Regions from separate parts of the Streptomyces sp. NPDC006193 genome, predicted to be linked through region 1. Evidence: riboswitches for the same ligand, from Rfam matches in the RefSeq annotation. Region 1 holds a riboswitch; each other region holds the start of a gene.

What was found. Region 1 has a riboswitch for cyclic di-AMP ahead of ABZ261_RS14965 (M23 family metallopeptidase). Riboswitches for the same ligand answer to the same signal wherever they lie in the genome.
Region 2: it holds a riboswitch for cyclic di-AMP, as region 1 does, so the genes downstream of both, ABZ261_RS12965 (transglycosylase family protein) here and ABZ261_RS14965 (M23 family metallopeptidase) in region 1, are expected to answer to the same signal.
Region 3: it holds a riboswitch for cyclic di-AMP, as region 1 does, so the genes downstream of both, ABZ261_RS12295 (transglycosylase SLT domain-containing protein) here and ABZ261_RS14965 (M23 family metallopeptidase) in region 1, are expected to answer to the same signal.
Region 4: it holds a riboswitch for cyclic di-AMP, as region 1 does, so the genes downstream of both, ABZ261_RS01810 (M23 family metallopeptidase) here and ABZ261_RS14965 (M23 family metallopeptidase) in region 1, are expected to answer to the same signal.

Annotation. Positions count from the first base shown of each region.
Region 1 covers NZ_JBEXTB010000013.1:44,106-48,196, forward strand. Annotated here, with positions in the region: gene ABZ261_RS14950 (GNAT family N-acetyltransferase) at 1-28, opposite strand, end outside; gene ABZ261_RS14955 (HPr family phosphocarrier protein) at 207-488, shown strand; partial or broken gene ABZ261_RS14960 (GntR family transcriptional regulator) at 598-777, opposite strand; gene ABZ261_RS14965 (M23 family metallopeptidase) at 875-1,642, opposite strand; cyclic di-AMP (ydaO/yuaA leader) riboswitch at 1,655-1,817, opposite strand; gene ABZ261_RS14970 (pitrilysin family protein) at 2,038-3,426, opposite strand; gene ABZ261_RS14975 (pitrilysin family protein) at 3,423-4,091, opposite strand, start outside.
Region 2 covers NZ_JBEXTB010000010.1:87,979-92,069, forward strand. Annotated here, with positions in the region: gene ABZ261_RS12960 (transglycosylase family protein) at 1-714, shown strand, start outside; cyclic di-AMP (ydaO/yuaA leader) riboswitch at 912-1,085, shown strand; gene ABZ261_RS12965 (transglycosylase family protein) at 1,090-1,839, shown strand; gene eno (phosphopyruvate hydratase) at 2,153-3,433, shown strand; gene ABZ261_RS12975 (septum formation initiator family protein) at 3,534-4,010, shown strand; gene ABZ261_RS12980 (DUF501 domain-containing protein) at 4,060-4,091, shown strand, end outside.
Region 3 covers NZ_JBEXTB010000009.1:121,965-126,055, reverse strand. Annotated here, with positions in the region: gene ABZ261_RS12300 (polyprenyl synthetase family protein) at 6-1,016, opposite strand; cyclic di-AMP (ydaO/yuaA leader) riboswitch at 1,544-1,723, shown strand; gene ABZ261_RS12295 (transglycosylase SLT domain-containing protein) at 1,729-2,214, shown strand; gene ABZ261_RS12290 (HAD family hydrolase) at 2,271-3,083, opposite strand; gene ABZ261_RS12285 (FAD-dependent oxidoreductase) at 3,198-4,091, opposite strand, start outside.
Region 4 covers NZ_JBEXTB010000002.1:19,564-23,654, reverse strand. Annotated here, with positions in the region: gene ABZ261_RS01820 (dihydrofolate reductase family protein) at 1-1,129, shown strand, start outside; tRNA gene ABZ261_RS01815 (tRNA-Met) at 1,188-1,261, opposite strand; cyclic di-AMP (ydaO/yuaA leader) riboswitch at 1,560-1,727, shown strand; gene ABZ261_RS01810 (M23 family metallopeptidase) at 1,735-2,766, shown strand; gene ABZ261_RS01805 (aldo/keto reductase) at 2,828-3,772, shown strand; gene ABZ261_RS01800 (PrsW family intramembrane metalloprotease) at 3,910-4,091, opposite strand, start outside.

The sequences.
Region 1 (4,091 bases):
GGTCCTGCCGGTCCGCCGGGCTCTGCATGGGCCCCAGAGTACGGCTCGCGTCGGACGACGGCGCGAGGCAGTCTGTGGAGGACGAGCAGCCGGACCGAGGCCGCGGTCCGGCCGCGCACCGGCGCGCGCGGAAGACCGCTTCCGGGCGCGCTCCAGGTATGGAAAACTGGTCTAGACAACCCTGAGCACTGAAGGGCAGCAACACCATGGCTGAGCGCCGCGTCAACGTCGGCTGGGCCGAGGGCCTCCACGCCCGCCCCGCTTCCATCTTCGTCCGGGCCGCCACGGCCGCAGGCGTCCCCGTGACGATCGCCAAGGCCGGGGGCGCCCCCGTCAACGCGGCCTCGATGCTGGCCGTCCTCGGCCTGGGCGCCCAGGGCGGCGAGGAGATCGTCCTGGCCTCCGACGCCGAGGGCGCGGACGCCGCCCTGGACCGGCTGGCCAAGCTGGTCTCCGAGGGCCTGGAGGAGCTGCCCGAGACCGTCTGAGCACCCTCGCGCGCAGCGGCGGAGCCGCGTTCGCCCCTCGGGGCGGCGCGGCTCCGCCGCATGCGCTCCGCCCCGCCGAACGCGCAGCTCGCGGGCTCCTGCTCGGCCGCTCGGCCACGCACGCGCCGGCGTGCCGGCGGGTCACCGGGAAACCCTCCGCCTCCGGGGTGCGCGGCGCCTCCCGGACGGGGACGCGTGCGCCGCCGTAGCGGCGGGCCGGGACCTCAATAAGGCGGCTGCCGCGCTCGTGGGCACCTGCGACGACGCCGTACCGCGGGGCGGTGCACACCGGGTGCGCCGGAACCGGGCAGCGGGTGGTGCGGGCACCGCGGAAAGAAGAAGCCCCGGCTCGGTGAGACGGGGCTCCGGATTCCGCGCGAGGGGCGTCAGAGATCCACGCCGTGCTGGCGGAGGTAGGCGACGGGGTCCACGTCTGAGCCGTACTCGGGGGTCGTGCGGGCCTCGAAGTGGAGGTGCGGGCCGGTGACGTTGCCCGTGGCGCCGGACAGGCCGATCTGCTGGCCGGGGACGACCTTCTGGCCGACCGTGACGCCGATGGACGACAGGTGGCCGTACTGGGTGTACATGCCGTCGGCCATCCGGATCACGACCTCGTTGCCGTACGCGCCGCCCCAGCCGGCGGAGACGACCGTGCCGGCGCCCACCGCGTGGACGGGGGTGCCGCTGGCCGCGTGGAAGTCGACACCGGTGTGCGAGCCGGAGGACCACAGGGAGCTGCCGGCCTGGTAGGCCGTGGAGACGTACGAGTGCGCGATCGGCGCGACGTAGGCGTTCAGCAGCTTGCGCTCGGCCTCGCGGGCGGCACGGGCCTTGGCCTCGCGCACCTCCTGCGCGCGCTTCGCGGCTGCCTCGGCGGCCGCCTTGGCCGCGGCCTCCTCGGCCGCCTTCTGCTCGGCGGCCCGCTGCTGGGCGACGGCCTGCTCGTCGATGCGCTCGGCGACGTCGTCGCTCGCGGTGAGGACCGGGGTGAGGCCGGTCTCCTCGGGCGAGGGCTCGGCGGCGAGCGCCGGGGAGGCGGCGAGCGTTCCGATGACGCCGGTGGTGGTCAGGGCCGCGACACCGGCCGCCTGAGCGGTGGTGCGCTTGACCCGGCCGGGCTTGCGGTGCTTGCCCGTGGCGCACATGAACGCCATAAGGTGGCTGATCCTTTCCTTCCGTCTCGCCTACCGGGTTAGCTGACGGGTTCGGAGCAGGAAGGTCTCCTACGGGCCCCCTGCGCTCGCGCGCGGGCGCCCGATTCACCCCGGGGGACGGTGGGTCCCCGGCTCCCCTGGCTCGCGCCGTACGGGGATTCGGCGATGGCTGTCCGGTGCCGCGGGTGCGGCGCACTGCCTGACGAACAGCCTGCACGAAGGTACGGGGGCGTGCGTTCAATACCCAAACGCACGCGGGATTTTGTAGCGCATCCCACAGGGCAGACAGGCAACCTCCGCCGCAAACCGGGCATCTGGGCGGGCGAGTGGAACAGCAGGGGCCCTGACGACCCGTAGGTCGCCAGGGCCCCACGCGCGCGTGTGCCGTCGCCGGGCTACTCCGCGGAGACGACGGTGACTTCGCCGATGCCGAGCGCCTCGACCGGCGCCTTGATCTGCGCCGCGTCGCCCACGAGGACCGTCACCAGGCGGTCCACCGGGAAGGCGTTGACGACGGCCGCGGTGGCCTCCACCGTGCCCGTGGCGGCCAGCTGCTGGTAGAGCGTGGCCTGGAAGTCGTCGGGCAGGTGCTGCTCGACCTGGTCGGCCAGGGTGCTCGCGACGGCCGCCGCGGTCTCGTACTTCAGCGGCGCCACACCGACGAGGTTCTGCACGGCGACGTCCCGCTCGGCGTCCGTCAGGCCGTCCGCCGCGAGGGTGCGCAGCACCTTCCACAGGTCGTCCAGCGCCGGGCCCGTGTTGGGCGTGTCCACGGAGCCGCTGATGGCGAGCATCGCGGCGCCGGTGCCGTCGGGCGCGGACCGCAGGACCTGCGCGAAGGAGCGCACGCCGTAGGTGTAGCCCTTCTCCTCGCGCAGCACGCGGTCCAGGCGGGAGGTGAGGGTTCCGCCGAGGCAGTACGTGCCGAGCACCTGGGCGGGCCACACCCGGTCGTGCCGGTCGGGGCCGATCCGGCCGATGAGCAGCTGTGTCTGGACGGCTCCGGGCCGGTCCACGACGACCACGCGCCCGGTGTCGTCGGCGGTCACCGGCGGCACCGGACGGGCCTCGCCCGGGGTGCCGCTCCACGCGCCGAGGGTGTCGCCGAGCAGCGCGTCCAGATCGACGCCGGTCAGGTCGCCGACGACCACGGCGGTGGCGGTGGCGGGGCGCACATGGCGGTCGTAGAAGGCGCGCACGGCCGCCGCGTCGATCTTCGCGACCGTCTCCTCGGTGCCCTGACGCGGACGGGACATGCGCGAGGACGCCGGGAACAGCTCCCTGGAGAGTTCCTTGGCGGCCCGGCGGGCGGGGTTGGCCAGCTCGTGCGGGATCTCGTCCAGGCGGTTGCGGACCAGCCGCTCGACCTCGCTCTCGGCGAAGGCGGGCGCGCGCAGGGCGTCGGCGAGCAGACCGAGGCCCTTGGCCAGCCGGGAGGCGGGGACCTCCAGGCTGAGCCGGACGCCGGGGTGGTCGGCGTGCGCGTCGAGCGTGGCGCCCGCGCGCTCCAGCTCGGCGGCGAACTCCTCGGCGGAGTGGCGGTCGGTGCCCTCCGAGAAGGCGCGCGCCATGATCGTGGCGACGCCGTCCAGGCCCGCCGGTTCGGCGTCCAGGGGCGCGTCCAGCAGCACCTCCACGGCGACGACCTGCTGGCCGGGGCGGTGGCAGCGCAGCACCGTCAGGCCGTTGCCGAGCGTGCCGCGCTCCGGGGCCGGGAACGCCCACGGCCTGGCCTCGCCCGGCTGCGGCTGCGGGTGGAAGTCCATCGTGGCGAGCTCGGTCACTTGGCCGTCTCCTCGTTCTCGTTCCGGCCGGAGCCCGCCTCTACGGTCGCTTCCTGCTCCGGGTCCTGCGGGATCCCGGCGTCCTCGACGGCTTCCGGGGACTTCGGTTCGTAGACCAGGACCGCGCGGTTGTCGGGGCGCAGCCGGGCCTTGGCGATCTCCTGCACCTCCTCGGGGGTCACCTCCAGGACGCGCTGCACCGCGGTGAGGGCGAGCTGCGGGTCGCCGAACAGGACGGCGTACCGGCACAGTTCGTCGGCGCGGCCGGCGACCGTGCCGAGCCGGTCCAGCCACTCGCGCTCCAGCTGGGCCTGGGCGCGCTCCATCTCCTCCGGCGTGGGCCCCTCCTCGGCGAACCGGGCCAGCTCCTCGTCGATGGCGGCCTCGATGACCGGCACCTCCACGTCACCGGAGGTCTTCACGTCCAGCCACCCCATCGAGGGGGCGCCGGCCAGCCGCAGCAGGCCGAAGCCGGCCGCGACGGCCGTACGGTCGCGGCGCACCAGCCGGTTGTACAGGCGGGAGGACTCCCCGCCGCCCAGGACGGTCAGGGCGAGGTCGGCCGCGTCGCACGCGCGCGTGCCGTCGTGCGGCAGCCGGTAGGCGGCCATCAGGGCGCGCGCCGGGACCTCCTCCACGACGACCTCGCGCAGCTGCTCGCCGAT
Region 2 (4,091 bases), on a different contig from region 1:
GAGAAGATCCTCGCCGACAAGGGCACCACCCCCTGGGCCACCTGCGCCCTGCTGTCCGGACTGACCTCGGACTCGGGCTCGGTGCAGGTCGATCCGGGCGACGACGCCTCCGACGGCTCCCGTGACGGCGGCGCTTCGGCCGGCACGCCCGGACCGGCCGACCGCTCCGGCGCGCCCGGCGCCTCCAAGCCGTCCGACGTGCCGGACGCGTCGCCCTCCGCCGGCGCCGGCTCCTCCGCGGACGCCACGACCGCGCCGACCGCCGAGCCGGACAAGAGCGCGGACGCGCCCGCCCGCTCCGGCGAGACCGGTACCCCCGAAGCCGGCGCGTCGACCTCCCCGGACGCCGGCAGCGCGCGGCCGGGCGGCGACCCGGCCCCGGTGGTCCCGGACGCCGGCCGGGCGGCCGATCCCGAGCAGGCCGCCGGCTCCTGGAGCCTGGTGGACACCGGCGCTCTCGGCAGCGGCGGTCGCCACCGCGGCGCACATGCGGACGAAAGCGTGACAAACGGTCAGAAGGCGGCGTCGGCCGGCCGTCACGCCTCCCGGCTGCCGGACACCTACACCGTCCGTGCGGGTGACTCCCTCGGCTCCATCGCCGACGCGCTCGACGTCGACGGCGGATGGCGTGCGCTGTACGAGGCGAACAGGCAGGCCATCGGCGCCGACCCGAACAACATCACTGCCGGTCAGACCCTGCGGATCGGTGACTGAACAGGCCTTTAACGGGACAAGTTGACGCCCTGTTTCATGGGTGATGCCCGATTCGGCGAAAGTGTGGGATGAGTCTCAGAAGCCCTGATCGTCTTTGAAATTCCCCGGATCACGTGTCTACGGTCGTGATCGCTCGTCACCGCGAGCCCCGGCCGCCGCAACGCCGAATCCTGCCAGCGGCCGCCCGGGAACAGTCGTCGCGTCAAGCGCCGTAGGCAGGAGCGGGGGACCCAAGGTAGGCGCCGGGTCCAGCACTTGAGGCTGGAACCGGCTGGGGGTGAAGCCGCACCGCGCGCACAGCGGGGTGCGGCCGGGCAACTCGACCGGCCCGAACCCGACAGCTCACCTCGCAGGCGTCGGTGAGGGGATCGATCCATGCTGTTTTCCGTCAAGGGCAAGCACCGTCGTCCGTCCAGGGCCGTCCGCGCCGTCGCGCTCGCCGGTGTCGCCGGCGCCGCCGTCGCCGCGCCGCTGATGGCGGCCGGCAACGCCTCCGCCGCCACCGCCTCCGAGTGGGACGCCGTCGCCCAGTGCGAGTCCGGCGGCAACTGGTCCATCAACACCGGCAACGGCTACTACGGCGGTCTGCAGTTCTCCGCCTCCACCTGGGCCGCGTACGGCGGCACGCAGTACGCGGCCACCGCCGACAAGGCCACCAAGGCCCAGCAGATCGCCGTCGCCGAGAAGGTGCTCGCCGCGCAGGGCAAGGGCGCCTGGCCGGTCTGCGGCAAGGGCCTGTCGAGCGCCTCCTCCGACAGCTCCGCCCCGAGCACCTCCACCGACTCCGCCCCGAGCACCTCCACCGGCTCGTCTTCGAGCACCTCCACCGGCTCGGCCCCGGCCGGCGCCGCCGCCCGCTCGGCCGACCAGCAGGCCGCCTCCCGGTCCGCCGAGCGCCCGGCCGCCTCCGCGAGCGGCAGCGGGAGCAGGACCGTCACCACCCCGACCGGTGAGAAGGTCGAGAAGGGCGACGGCGAGTACAAGGTCGTCGCCGGCGACACCCTCAGCACCATCGCCGCCGAGCACCACGTGCAGGGCGGCTGGAAGAAGCTGTTCGAGCTGAACAAGGACATCGTCGAGGACGCCGACCTCATCTACCCGGGCCAGCAGCTGCACCTGAAGTGACAGCCGGCCCCGGCCCGGACCGCGGCGCCCCCTCCTCCCCGGCCCGCACGGCGGGGGCCGGGTGAGGGCCGCCCCCGTCCCCACGGGCGCCCCGCCCCGGTGCGTGCTCCCCCGTACGCACCGGGGCGGGGCTTTTTCACGAACCCGCCGCAGACCCTTTGTTTCGGGAACAAACAAAAGGTACCGTCGGCTTGTCCACGGGACGGTCGGTCAGTGGCCGACGCTCCCGGGACGGTTAGGCTCTAGGCGCAAGGCACAGCCGCAAGGCACGCCGCCCCGCACTTCCAGCGTCACATCCAAGAAGGAGATGCTCGTGCCGTCCATCGACGTCGTCGTAGCCCGGGAAATCCTGGACTCCCGAGGCAACCCCACGGTCGAGGTCGAGGTCGGCCTCGACGACGGCAGCACGGGTCGTGCCGCCGTCCCGTCCGGCGCCTCGACCGGCGCCTTCGAGGCCATCGAGCTCCGCGACGGCGACCCGAACCGCTACCAGGGCAAGGGCGTCGAGAAGGCCGTCCTCGCCGTCATCGAGCAGATCGGCCCGGAGCTGGTCGGCTACGACGCCACCGAGCAGCGCCTGATCGACCAGGCGATGTTCGACCTGGACGCCACCGACAACAAGGGCTCCCTCGGCGCCAACGCCATCCTCGGCGTCTCCCTCGCCGTCGCGCACGCCGCCTCCGAGGCCAGCGACCTGCCGCTCTTCCGCTACCTGGGCGGTCCGAACGCGCACCTGCTGCCGGTGCCGATGATGAACATCCTGAACGGCGGCTCGCACGCCGACTCCAACGTGGACATCCAGGAGTTCATGATCGCGCCGATCGGCGCGGAGTCCTTCTCCGAGGCCCTGCGCTGGGGCGCCGAGGTCTACCACACGCTGAAGAAGGTCCTGAAGAGCAAGGGCCTGTCCACCGGTCTCGGCGACGAGGGCGGCTTCGCCCCGAACCTCGGCTCCAACCGCGAGGCCCTCGACCTCATCCTCGAGGCGATCAAGGAGGCCGGCTACACCCCCGGCGAGCAGATCGCCCTCGCCCTCGACGTCGCCGCGTCCGAGTTCTACAAGGACGGCTCCTACGTCTTCGAGGGCAAGAACCGCACCGCCGCGGAGATGACCGAGTACTACGCCGAGCTGGTCGAGGCGTACCCGCTGGTCTCCATCGAGGACCCGCTGTTCGAGGACGACTGGGAGGGCTGGAAGACCATCACCGCCCAGCTCGGCGACAAGGTCCAGCTGGTCGGCGACGACCTGTTCGTGACCAACCCCGAGCGCCTCGCCCGCGGCATCGAGGAGGGCGCGGCCAACGCCCTGCTGGTCAAGGTGAACCAGATCGGCTCGCTGACCGAGACCCTCGACGCCGTCGAGCTGGCCCAGCGCAACGGCTACAAGTGCATGATGTCGCACCGCTCCGGCGAGACCGAGGACGTCACCATCGCCGACCTGGCCGTCGCCACCAACTGCGGCCAGATCAAGACCGGCGCCCCGGCCCGCTCCGAGCGCGTCGCCAAGTACAACCAGCTGCTGCGCATCGAGGAGATCCTCGACGACGCCGCGGTGTACGCCGGCCGCTCGGCCTTCCCCCGCTTCAAGGGCTGAGCCAACCCGGGCTAAGCGCGAGCCAGTCGCCCGTACGTCCCCGGACCCGGTCCCGTACCGTGTCCGGGGACGTACGCGCGTGTGAACGGGAGGCGGGACGATGGCCGTGAAGGACCGGGACCGGTTCTCCACCGCGACCAGGCTGCGACTGCTCGGCGAGCAGACGGCGGCCCGGGTCTACCGCTCCCAGACCAGGCGGCAGGCCCGCCGCTCCCGGCTCACCGGCCGCGCGGCGCTGCTCGCGCTGGTGCTGTGCTCGCTGGTCGTCGCCCTGGCCTACCCGATGCGGCAGTACGTCTCCCAGCGTGCCGAGATCGCCGACCTGCGGCGCCAGCAGCGGCAGGCCCGCGAGCGCGTCGAACAGCTGCGGGACCTCAAGGCGCGCTGGCAGGACGACGCCTACGCCGAGCATCAGATCCGCCGCCGGCTGCACTACGTGAGGCCCGGCGAGACCGGGTACGTGGTCATCGATCCGGGCGCCGCCAAGCAGTCCCGCACCGACCTCCGGGCCGCCCACCGGCCCTGGTACGCGAACGTCTGGGACGGCGTCGACAAGTCCGACGCCTCCGACCAGTGACCCGGCGCCACGGCCGGTGAAACGAGCAGAAAGCCACCCTGAAGCAGTCATGGAAACCCCTCCGCCGCCCACTCCGCGCAC
Region 3 (4,091 bases), on a different contig from region 1:
CCGGGTCAGCCGGCGCGGTGCACGACCGCGTCGCACAGCTGCAGCAGCGCCGCCTTGGCGTCGCACTCCGGCAGCGGCGCGAGCACGGCCCGCGCCTCCTCCGCGTACCGCACGGTGTCCCGGCGGGCCTGCTCCAGCGCGGGGTGCGCGCGCAGCGCGGCCAGCGCCTCGGCGTGCCGGGCGTCGTCGCTGAGGTCGGAGTCCAGCAGCTCGCACAGCGCGACGTCCTCGGGCAGCCCCAGCCGGGCGGCCCGCTCGCGCAGCCGCAGCACGGGCAGGGTGGGGATGCCCTCGCGCAGGTCGGTGCCCGGGGTCTTGCCGGACTCGTGGGAGTCGGAGGCGATGTCCAGGACGTCGTCGGCGAGCTGGAAGGCGACCCCGAGCCGCTCCCCGTACTGGGTGAGGACGTCCACGACCGTCTCGTCGGCGCCGGACATCATCGCGCCGAACCGGCAGGACACCGCCACCAGGGAGCCGGTCTTGCCGCCGAGCACGTCCAGGTAGTGCTCGACCGGGTCGCGGCCGTCCGAGGGGCCCGCCGTCTCCAGGATCTGGCCGGTGACCAGCCGTTCGAACGCCAGGGCCTGCACCCGGACCGCCTCGGGGCCGAGGTCGGCGAGGATCTGGGAGGCGCGGGCGAAGAGGAAGTCGCCGGTGAGGACCGCGACGGAGTTGCCCCAGCGCGTGTTGGCGCTCTCCACGCCGCGGCGCACGGTCGCCTCGTCCATGACGTCGTCGTGGTACAGCGTGGCCAGATGGGTCAGTTCCACGACCACGGCCGACGGCACGACGCCCGGCGCGTAGGGGTCGCCGAACTGTGCGGCGAGCATCACGAGCAGCGGCCGGAACCGCTTCCCGCCGGCCCGTACGAGATGCTGCGCGGCCTCCGTGATGAACGGGACCTCGCTCTTGGTGGCCTCGAGCAAGCCTTCCTCGACAGCCGTCAATCCGGCCTGGACATCGGCTTCCAGAGCCTGGTCCCGCACGCTCAGCCCGAACGGCCCGACGACGGTCACGAGGAGTCTCCTGTCTGCTGGTGTCTGCTGCCGATTACACGGTTTGTCGATAGGTCGCTGCCCTCACTCAAGTCAGCGTATCCGGTCCTGTTTCGATCACCGATAGCGCCCACCGGTCCAGCCCGGGCCGTAGCGGATCATGACCGGCATCACAGTGATCGGATGGTAATAACGGACATTCGCCCACTAAACAGCAATCCCATCCTTCCGCTGCATATTCACCGTTTTAGCCACCTCTCTTTTCGGCCACCCGCCGGAATCCCCTGAATCCCCCATGTCCGGTTTCGCGCCATTTGCCATTTCGTGAATTGGGTCACGCGCCCCGGGGGCGCGCCCGGCGCACGGAGAGCGCCCGGCCCCCTTGCCCTGTCGGCGAGTTGAGATGCGCGACCGCAAAGGATCAAGCACCCCATACGGCGTCGATCAAGGTCAAATAGCGCGTTGTGTGATTCCGGCACTTGTTCCCGACATGTGCTCTCGCATACGTTCCCGGCCGTCGGGCGGACGCCGAATCCTGCCGCCGCCCGTGTGACCCATCGACCGACTCACTCGTACGGCAGGAGCGGGGGACCCAGGTAAGCCGCCGGGCCGGACGGCACCGTGCCGACCGGAACGGCTAGGGGTGAAGCCGTGCCTCCGCCGGGGCACGGCCGGGCACCTCCCCGCCCGAACCCGACAGCTCACCTCGCAGGCGTAGGAGAGGAAAGCCCCCATGTCTGCTGCCGCCCAGCGCCGCCGCAACCGCATCAGCCGCCTCATGCGCACCGTTGTCACCGCCGGCGCCGGAGCCGCCGTCCTCGTCCTGCCGCTCGTCGGCGCGACCGGCGCCTCCGCGGCCACCGCCACCACCACGACGGCCGCCGCCACCACCGGCTACCCGGACAACCTCGACGGCTGGATCCGCGAGTCCCTCGCGATCATGGCCGAGCGGGGCATTCCGGGCACCTACAACGGCATCTACCGCAACGTCATGCGGGAGTCCTCCGGCAACCCGAAGGCCATCAACCTCTGGGACTCCAACGCCGCCAAGGGCACCCCGTCCAAGGGCCTGCTCCAGGTCATCGACCCGACGTTCGCCGCGTACCACGTGCCGGGCACCTCGTTCGACCCCTTCGACCCGGTCGCGAACATCACCGCCGCCTGCAACTACGCGGCCGCGCGCTACGGCTCGATCGACAACGTCTTCGGCCCCTACTGACAGCCGGCGCCACCCCGCGGTCCCGGACCGGCCGGCCGGCCCCGCCGACGGGCCGGTCAGCCGGCCGGGAACAGCCTCTCGAGGACGACGGCGACGCCGTCGTCCTCGTTCGACAGGGTGATCTCGTCGGCCACCGCCTTGAGTTCGGGGTGCGCGTCGGCCATGGCGACGCCGTGCCCGGCCCAGACGAGCATCGGGACGTCATTGGGCATGTCGCCGAAGGCGAGGACCCGACCGGCGCCGATCCCGAGCCGCTCGGCGGCCAGCGCCAGCCCCGTCGCCTTGGTCACCCCGCTCGGCTGCAGCTCCACCGTCCCCGGCCCCGACATGGTGACCGTGGCCAGCGAGCCCACCACCGCACGCGCCACCGCCGCCAGCTCGTCGTCCGACAGGACGGCGTGCCGCAGCAGCACCTTGCTGATGGGCTGGCACCACAGCTCGTCCCGCCGGCCGACCCGCACTGCGGGCAGCGTCGGATGGGGCATCCGGTAGCCGGGCTCGATGAGCGTGAGGCCGTCGACGCCGTCCTGGTCGACCGCCGCGTAGACCTCCCCCACCTCCGCCTCGATCTTGCCGAGCGCCGTCTCGGCGAGCTCCCGGTCCAGCCGCACCGACCACAGCAGCCGGCCGGTCCCGGCGTCGTAGACCTGCGCGCCCTGCCCGCACACCGCGAGCCCCGTACAGCCCAGGCGGTCGAGCAGCGGCCGCACCCGCGGGGCCGGGCGGCCGGTGACCACCAGGTGCCGGGCGCCGGCCCGCGCCGCCCGCGCGAGCGCGGCGAGCGACCGGTCGGAGACGGTGTCGTCGCCGCGCAGCAGCGTCCCGTCCAGGTCGGTGGCGATCAGGGCGTATGCGGGGGTGGGTGCCATGATCAGAGAATACGGAGGCCGGGGCCCGCCCACTCATCCGTCGCTCACCGCACCCGCCGGCCGCCGCAGCCCGCTGATCAGTGGCTTCGCACCCAGGGCGGCCCGCGCGCCGGCTCACCCGTGCGCGGCCGCCAGATGTGCCGCCAGGCGCGGGGAGGCGAACTCCGTACCGCAGACGAAGCGCATCACGGGGCCGTACGAGGCAGCCGCCGGCAGTCCGGTGAAGTACAGGCCGGGCACCGAGGAGACGTAGCCGGGGCCGAGTCGGGGCGTGCCGCGGCTCACCGCGAGCCGGGTGCGCAGCCCGTGGCCGAGGAAGCCCATCGCCGCGAGGTCGACGCGGTAGCCGGTGGCGGCGATGACGTGGTCGGCGGTGAGCCGCTCGGTACGGCCGGCGTGGGTGCGGACGGTGAGCACGGGGCCGCCGTCCCGGGCCTCGGCGCCGACGATCCGCTCGACGTCCTGGACCTGCACGCTGCTCTCGAAGCGCTCGCGCAGCCACCAGGCGCCGAGCGGGCCGAGGACCCGGCGGACCAGGTGGTGGCGGACGGTCGCGGGCAGGAAGCGGTACGGGTGCGGGTAGTTGCTGAGCGCCCACAGGGTCCAGGCCCGGCCGAAGGGGGACTCCGGGCGGAGCCTCGGCTGCTTCCAGGGCGGCGCGCCGAAGGCGACCCGGCCGCGGCCGCGCGCGACCACGCGCACGCGGGCGCCTGCCTCGGCCGCGAGCGCCGCCGTCTCCAGCGCGGACTGGCCGGCGCCGACGACGATCAGCTCCTTGCCGGCGAACCGGCCGAGGTCGTGGTGCTGGGAGCTGTGCGAGAGGGGGCCGGCCGGGGCGGGCCCGCCGGGCGCCGCCGCGGCCAGCTCGCGGGGCAGGTACGCGAGCCCCGACAGGCCGGTGGCGACGACGACCGCACGCGCGGTGAACGGCTCGCCCGGCTCCAGCCCGACCGCGAAGCCGCCGGCTGCGCGGTCGACCGAGACGACACGCACCCGTTCCAGGTCCGG
Region 4 (4,091 bases), on a different contig from region 1:
CCTGCCGTACGTCCTGCTGTCCGCCGCCGTCTCCCTCGACGGCCACCTGGACGACACCGGGCCCGAGCGGCTCCTGCTGTCCAGCCCGGCCGACTTCGACCGGGTCGACGACGTACGGGCCTCCGTCGACGCCATCCTGATCGGCGCCGGCACGATCCGCGCCGACAACCCGCGCCTGCTGGTCTACTCGGAGAAGCGGCGCGCGGCCCGGCTGGCGGCGGGCCGGCCGGAGTACCCGCTGAAGGTGACCGTCACGGCCTCCGGCGACCTCGACCCCGGCGCCCCCTTCTGGCACACCGGCGGCGAGAAGCTGGTCTACACGACCGACGGGGGCGCCGAACGGCTCTCCCGCCTCCTCGGCGGCGCCGCCGGCGTGGTGCCGCTCGGCCCGGCCCTCGACTGGCGGGCCCTGCTGGAGCACCTGCACGACGTGCGCGGCGTCGGGCGCCTGATGGTGGAGGGTGGCGGACAGGTGCACACCCAGCTCCTCCAGCAGGGCCTCGCCGACGAACTCCAGCTGGTCGTCGCGCCGTTGTTCGTCGGCGACCCGGCGGCCCCGCGCCTGTTCGGTCCCGGGACCTACCAGGGCGGACGCCTGCGCCTGGTCGGCACCCGCCGCATCGAGGACGTCGTCCTCCTGCGCTACGAGCCCACGGCCCCCGGCACCGGCACGGAGCCCGCCGCGGCCGACCGCCACTGGCTGCGCACGGCCTGCGAACTCGCCGCGCTCTGCCCGCCGTCGGACACCGCGTTCAGCGTCGGCGCGGTCGTGGTCGCGGCCGACGGCACGGAACTGGCCCGCGGCCACTCCCGCGAGGGCGGCGATGCCGTGGTCCACGCCGAGGAGGCGGCCCTGGCGAAGATCGACCCGGCCGACCCGCGTCTGCCCGGCGCCACGGTCTACAGCAGCCTCGAGCCCTGCACGCGCCGGGCCTCCCGCCCCGTCCCCTGCGCCGAGCTGATCCTGCGGGCCGGGGTGCGACGGGTGGTCACCGCCTGGCGCGAACCCGACACGTTCGTCACGGCGGCCGACGGCGCGGGCGTCCTGACCGCCGCGGGCGTCCGGGTCGCGGTGCTGGCGGAGCTGGAGCCCCTCGCCAAGGCGCCGAACCGGCACCTGCTCGGCTGATCCGGGCCCGACAGCACTCAGGGCCGGAATCCTGTGGATTCCGGCCCTGAGCCTTCAGTAGCGGGGACAGGATTTGAACCTGCGACCTCTGGGTTATGAGCCCAGCGAGCTACCGAGCTGCTCCACCCCGCGTCGTTGTGTGACCAGCATACGCCATGGGCGGGACCGGATGCACATCGGTTCCCGTACCCCCCGCGCTCGTCACGGAAGGTGACCGGATGAGCGCCGTGCGCAGAGCTTCTGAGTCATCATCAAAACCGTCGGTGACTCCTGAGTCCGGGTCAACTCGCCCGGTTCAGGGGCATCTCGGCGGGAAAGTCCCGAGGTTTGAACGCCAACGATCAAGCCGAACGGCTTGGAAAGTGACCGGTAGGTCTATTAACGTTCGATAACGCAGCGCGGTCGTCCCAGCCGTCATCAGAGGCGGCTCCGTGCGCACGCGCCGAATCCCGCAAGGGAACCGGGGAACCACCACCCTGGGGTGAATCACGCGGATGCCGTCGTGAACTCATGGAGTCCACGCCGGTATACGCGCGTAGGAGACCTTCCTGCTCCGAACCCGTCAGCTAACCCGGTAGGCGGAGGAAGGAAAGGAGCACGCCCGCGTGGCGTCCAACCGGCCTGCCCCGAAAGCCCCGTACGCTCCGGCGAATGCCGGGACCCAGACCTTCGGCTACGGCGCCTACCGCGCCGAGGAGGGCCCCTGGGAGGAGTGGAACCCGACCGAGGAGTCCGTCGCCCCGGTCCGCGGCCGGCACCGCGTCGTCAAGCAGCGCGGCGGGTTCGCCCGCAGCTCCACCGTCCTCGGCGTCGGCGTGATCGCCGCGGTCGGCGCGGGCGGCATGGCCAGCGCCGACACCGGCAGGCCGCCGGTCGCCCTCTCCCTGCCGGACCTGCCCTCCGTCGGCTCCCTCTTCGACGACGGCTCCGCCGACACCCCCGAGGTCGCCACCACCGCGCTCAGCAGCGTCGCCGTGGCCTCCGGCACCGACGAGCAGGGCGCCGACGCGGGCGAGGCCCTGCGCAGCCGGATCATGGCCCAGGCCGAGCAGCAGCAGGGGCAGGCCGACAGCAGGGCCACCGCCGCCGCGGTCGCCGCCGCCCAGAAGCGGACCGCCGACGCCGCCGCCCGCGCCGAGAAGGAGGCGGCCGCCCAGGCCGCCGAGGCGAAGGAGGAGGCGGAGGCCGCCGCCGAGAAGAAGGCCGAGCAGAAGCGGCTGGCCGAACTGGCCCGGCAGTACACGCTGCCGACCTCCTCGTACACGATCACCTCGACGTTCGGCCAGGCCGGCTCGATGTGGTCCTCCGGCTACCACACCGGCCTCGACTTCGCCGCGCCCACCGGCACCCTCATCAAGGCCGTCCACAGCGGCACGATCACCGAGGCGGGCTGGGCCGGCTCCTACGGCTACCGCACGATCCTCACCCTCGACGACGGCACCGAGCTGTGGTTCTGCCACCAGTCCTCGATCAGCGTCTCGGTCGGCCAGAAGGTCTCCACCGGCGAGGTCATCGGCCGCGTCGGCGCCACGGGCAACGTCACCGGCCCGCACCTGCACCTGGAGGTCCACGCCGGCGGCCAGGCCACCGGCATCGACCCGATGGCGTGGCTGCGGGACAAGGGCCTCAACCCCTGACCGTGTCCCGCCGCGACCCGGCGCGGGATGCGACCGCCCGCCGCCGGTGTTGCAGTGAGGCATGACAGCACTGCACACACTCGGCTCCTCCGGCCTCCGGGTCTTCCCGCTCGCCCTCGGCGGCAACGTCTTCGGCTGGACCGCCGACGAGCGGACCTCCTTCGCGGTACTCGACGCCTACGCGGCCGCCGGCGGCAACTTCATCGACACCGCCGACGCCTACAGCGCCTGGGCCGAGGGCAACCGGGGCGGCGAGTCCGAGACGATCATCGGCAGGTGGATCGGCTCCCGCGGCAACCGCGACGACATCGTCATCGCCACCAAGGTCAGCCAGCATCCCGAGTTCCCGGGACTGTCCGCGAAGAACATCAAGGCCGCGGCCGACGCCTCCCTGCGCCGCCTGGGCACCGACCGCATCGACCTCTACTACACCCACTACGACAAGCCCGAGGTGCCGGTCGAGGAGATCATCGGCGCGCTGGACGACCTGGTGCGGGCCGGCAAGGTCCGGCACATCGCCGCCTCCAACATCACCCCCGAGCGCCTGCGGGCCTCCCTGGACTTCTCCGACCGCGAGGGCCTGGCCCGCTACGTCGCCCTGCAGCCGCACTACAACCTGGTCTCCCGCGACACCTACGAGGGCCCGCTGCAGGAGCTCGCCGCCCGCGAGGGCCTCGCCGCCGTCCCCTACTTCGCCCTCGCCTCCGGTTTTCTGACCGGCAAGTACCGCCCCGGCGCGAGCGTCGGCAGCGCCCGCGCCGGCTCGGCCGCCCGGCACCTGGAGTCCGCACGCGGCCGGCGGGTCCTGGCGGCCCTGGACGAGATCGCCGCCGCCCACGAGGTCCCGGTCGCCACGGTCGCCCTGGCCTGGCTGGCCGCCCGGCCGACGGTCACCGCCCCGATCGCCTCCGCGAGGACCGTGGAACAGCTCCCCGCGCTGCTGGGAGTGGCGGAGCTGCGCCTCACGGAGGGCGAGCTGGCGGCCCTGACGGCAGCCTCGGCCTGAGGCGGCCCGGCCCGCGCCGGCGCCGTCGGCCCGCGCCGGCGCCCGGCCGGGGCGGGCCGGGCGGAGGCGGGACTCGGGCCCGGGGCGGGCCGCGGAGGCGGGACTCGGGTCCGGTACGGGCCGAAGGGAGGCGGGACTCAGGTGCGGTACGGGTTGTACGCGGTGTACGGCACCGCCGCGTAGCCGCCGTACCACTGCGGGAATGGCGCCGCCGGATGTCCGTACCCCTGCGGGACCGGCGCCGTGTGCACCGGCCGGACCGGCGCCTGTGCCCGCGCCGCGTACTCCAGCGCCGGCCGCGCCACGTGCCTGCGCCTCC